DNA from 2 places in the Pseudomonas sp. TE6288 genome. Region 1 is predicted to be linked to the other one. Evidence: riboswitches for the same ligand, from Rfam matches in the RefSeq annotation. Region 1 holds a riboswitch; the other holds the start of a gene.
The links. A riboswitch is a leader RNA that binds a small molecule or an ion and turns the genes downstream of it on or off. The one in region 1 is predicted to bind cobalamin.
Positions count from the first base shown of each region.

Region 2: linked by a shared signal. The riboswitch ahead of ACVWY1_RS03980 (TonB-dependent receptor) and the one ahead of cobO (cob(I)yrinic acid a,c-diamide adenosyltransferase) in region 1 are both predicted to bind cobalamin.

Region 1 covers NZ_JBSSEW010000019.1:104,449-106,646, forward strand. Annotated here, with positions in the region: gene ACVWY1_RS20385 (cobyrinate a,c-diamide synthase) at 1-533, opposite strand, end outside; gene cobO (cob(I)yrinic acid a,c-diamide adenosyltransferase) at 530-1,141, opposite strand; cobalamin riboswitch at 1,254-1,471, opposite strand; gene ACVWY1_RS20395 (hypothetical protein) at 1,621-2,198, shown strand, end outside.
Region 2 covers NZ_JBSSEW010000003.1:124,912-127,109, reverse strand. Annotated here, with positions in the region: gene ACVWY1_RS03990 (N-acetyltransferase family protein) at 1-58, opposite strand, end outside; gene ACVWY1_RS03985 (PaaI family thioesterase) at 124-621, opposite strand; cobalamin riboswitch at 810-1,014, shown strand; gene ACVWY1_RS03980 (TonB-dependent receptor) at 1,122-2,198, shown strand, end outside.

The DNA of each region.
Region 1 (2,198 bases):
TCGCGGGACAAGCCGCCGTACCAGCGCAGGCCTTCGGTGAGACTGCCTTCGAGCAACTGCGCATGGCGCAGGCTGCCAACCCGGTTGGCCAGCACTCCGGCGAACGGCAGGTCGGGCTGGTAGCGCGCCAGGCCCAGGGCCAGGGCGCCGAAGGTCTGGGCCATGGCCGTGCCATCGATCACCGCCAGCACCGGCACGCCGAAATGGCGGGCCAGGTCGGCGCTCGACGGCGTGCCGTCGAACAGCCCCATCACGCCTTCGATCAGGATCAGGTCGGCCTCGCCCGCTGCTTCCCACAGCAGGCGACGACTCTCCTCGGCACCGATCATCCACAAGTCCAGCTGGTAGACCGGCGCACCGCTGGCGCGCTCGAGGATCATCGGGTCGAGAAAGTCAGGCCCGCACTTGAACACCCGCACCTTGCGCCCGAGGTTGCGGTGCAGGCGGGCCAGGGCGGCGGTGACCGTGGTCTTGCCCTGGCCCGAGGCCGGGGCAGCGATCAGCACGGCAGGGCATTGGCGCGAGTCACTCACAGCTCGACGCCCTTCTGTGCGCGGATACCGGCCTGGAAGGCGTGCTTGAGCATGCCCATCTCGGTGACGGTGTCGGCCAGTTCGATCATTTCGGGCTTGGCCGCGCGGCCGGTGACGATCACATGCTGCATCGGTGGGCGGGCCTGGATGTCCGATAGCACCTGGTCGAGGTCGAGGTAGCCATGCTTGAGGGCGATGTTCAGCTCATCGAGCACCACGAACTGGATCGACGGATCCTGCAGCAACTGGCGCGATACCGCCCAGGCCGCTTCGGCAGCGGCGATGTCGCGCTGGCGGTCCTGGGTCTCCCAGGTGAAGCCCTCGCCCATCACGTGATAGCGCACCTGCTCGGGGAAGCGGCGGAAGAACAGCTCTTCACCGGTGCTGTTGCGGCCCTTGATGAACTGCACCACGCCGCACTGCATGCCATGGCCCAGGGCCCGGGCGAGCATGCCGAAAGCCGAGCTGCTCTTGCCCTTGCCATTGCCGGTCAGTACCAGCAGCAGGCCGCATTCGTTGGGGGAATTGGCGATGCGCTCGTCGATGATCGCCTTCTTGCGCAGCATGCGCGCCAGGTGACGTTCGTCGCGTTCGGTGGATTCGCTCATCAGGGGTCTCCGCAGGCTGTCGCCGGTTGGCGACAGGGAAAAGGCGGGCAGACGGAGAACGCGCAGGGGCCGTGGCCCCAGGCCACATCGCACCGCACATCACCCTCCGTGATGCCGTTGGCAGTGACAGGCCGGTCTCCGGGCTCGTGAGCGGGCCATGCCCGGACGACGCGCCTTCCCGGATACCTGTACCCAGTGGCCATGCGCCGCCTTCTACTCACCTACCGTTGCGGGGGCAGCGCCGGATTCGCGCCTGCTGGCGCCCACCGGCTTCCCAGTTTCACCCTGCCGAACCTCGGTTCGCCGGGCACCTGAAACACGCCGCGAAGGTTAGAGGGTTGCACCGGGAGCGTCAATCGAACGAGGACCGATCTGGCCTGGATCAATGGCCGATCCGCCAGCTTGTGCCACACTGAAAGCAGTGATATCACATAGCCACCATTTCGGCTGACCTCGATCACAAATACAAGGAGCGCAGCATGCAAGGCCTGATCATCAATAACCCGCGCCTGGAATTCCTACGCTCGGCCCTGGAACGCTGGGTCGACTGCATCGACCGCTTCAACCAGTTCCAGGGCGACAACGAAGCCCCTTACTGGCACGGTGCAGCCGCCAATGCCGGGCTGCTCGCAGCCGCCGCCTGGCAGGCCGAGCTGGTGGCGCTGCAGCAGTACACGAGCAAGAAGCAGCGCGACGAAGGCGAACGCGAAGCCCGTGGCGACCTGGCCATCAGCAGCGCCGAGGAATCGATCCACCTGCACACCAGCCAGCGCTGGCCACGCATTGCCCGTCTCGACCTGGCGTCGGCGCTGCAGGAAAGCGCCATCCAGGCCAAGGCGATCGCCTACGCCAGCCAGCTCAAGGCCGGGGCGTTGTTCGTCACCCCGTGGAAGGCCGGCCAGCACGCCAGCCCCGAGGAGCTGCAGGACCTGGTCGATGACCTGCAGAAGCACACCGCCTGTGCGATCGCCTGGTACTTCCCTTATGCCTATCGCAAGCTGCACAACGAGCTGGGCCAGTACTTCCCGGGGGTGGCCTTGCTGCTCAAGCAGGCCTG
Region 2 (2,198 bases), on a different contig from region 1:
CGACAAGGCTCAGGGCCACGCAGTCTTCGTCACGGGCCGGGCGAATCTGGTAGGGCATGGCAACATCCTGTCGGGCAGCCGGGTCACGTTCGACAATGCCAGCCCCACCCCATCGGTGCAAGTTCAGGCGTCGCCATGGGCCTGGCGCTTGAGCTTCTCGGTGTCGACCCGCACAAATACCGAATCGGCGGTGACAGTCAGTACATCCCCGGCCCAGACCTCGCAGATCACCCGGGTCTTGCGCCCCAGCTCACCCTCGACCCGGGCCTTGAGCAGCAGTTCGACGCCCATGGGCGTGGGCTTGAGGTAGGTCAGGCCAAGCTGGCCGGTGACGCAGTCGATACGTGGCAAGGTGCCAGGTTCGCGGCCTTCGGCACGGTAGTGACAGGCCATGGCGGTCCAGTTGGAGTGGCAGTCGACCAGCATGGCCAGCAGGCCACCGTAGACCAGGCCGGGCCAGCCGGTGAAAGTCGGGTCGGGGGTATGCCGGCACGACAGGTGGATGCCGTCGGCGTCCCAGTGGCTCTGCACATGCAGGCCGCTGGGGTGGGAACAGCCGCAGCCGTAGCAGATGCCTTCGGGGGCGGCGAGTTGTTGCAGGGACAGGGCGTGCTCGGTCATACGCGTCCTTGGCTTGTTGGTGTTGGATAAGGAGGCTGGCTGCCGATGGTAGCGCCCTGCGCGGCCTGCGCCAATGCACGAGGCCTGGCCGCAGACAATACCTGCCTGACGGCAACCGCTCTGAACCGCGATTCAGCAAGATTCAGCCCACCCATCCAGACGATTGACTCCCTGCCCGTTCGGTGGTCAGATGCGCGCCAGTTTCAGGTGCCCTGCGCCGCCGCGCGCAAGGTGAAACGGGAAGCCGGTGAGTCGATACCACGACAAGTCCGGCGCTGCCCCCGCAACGGTAAGCGAGCGAACCCTTCGACAGACCACTGTGCACACGCATGGGAAGGTGAAGGCTTCACGACCCTCGCAAGCCCGGAGACCGGCCTGAGGCTTCACTTGGCAACCCGCGGTGGGCGGGCGCAGGCCGGTATTCGCGTGCGCGCCTGCGCGCGCTTCGCCGTTGCGTGTTTTCCACCGGGATCCATTCTTTCCTGCAGCAGTGGAACGACATGTCCCGTATCAACAAGCTTCACACCCTGGCGGCCTGCCTGGCCGTGTCCCTGCCGGCGCTGGCCGACGAGCAGCCCAGCCCTGCGCTCACCCTGCCCTCCACGGCGATCACCGACAGCCGCGACCCGCAGACCGTCGACCTGACCACCCCCACCCAGGCCGGTTCACGCCTGAACCTCAGTGCCCTGGAAACCCCGGCGAGCACCAGCAGCATCACCGCCGCGCAGATTCAGCAGCGCAACAACACCACGGTGCAGGATGCCGTGACCCGCTCGCCGGGCATCACCTTCATCGGTACCCCTGGCGATGGCGGCACCGGCTTGTCGGCGCGCGGTTTCACGGGCCAGAGTTCGGTGATGACCCTGTTCGACGGGTCGCGCCTGTACGCCGGCGCCGGCACCCTCACCTACCCGGTCGATCCCTGGATGGTCGAGCGTATCGATGTGATCCGTGGGCCTGCCTCGGTGCTGTATGGCGAAGGCGCCACCGGGGCAACGGTCAACGTGATCCCGAAAAAGCCCTTCAGCGGTGATATCCGCAACCACCTGCGCCTGGGCTACGGCTCCTGGGACCGTCAGCAACTGGGGCTGGACAGCGGCGGCAGCCTGAGCGAGCGCCTGAGCTATCGCGCCACCCTGAACCAGCAGGCGGGCAACGGCTGGGTCGACCGCACCGATTCGCGCAGCCTGGCGTTTTCCGGCGCGCTGCGCTTCGATGCCAGTGACGACCTGAGCTTCACCCTGTCCCACGAACGCGGCGACGCGCAACCTGCCAACTACTACGGCACGCCGCTGATCGACGGCCATCTGCGCAGCAGCGTGCGCAACAAGAACTACAACGTCAGCAATGACGAGCAGCGCTACCATGATGAATGGACGCGACTGACCAGCGACTGGAACATCAGCGACAGCATCAGCGCCAGCAACCAGCTGTACTACATCAAGAGCCGTCGCCACTGGCGCAATGCCGAGGAGTACGCCTGGGATGCCGGCGTGATCCGGCGCGGCAGTTTCCTGGAGATCAAGCACAACCAGGATCAGATCGGCGACCGCCAGAGCTTCACCTTCGATCACTCG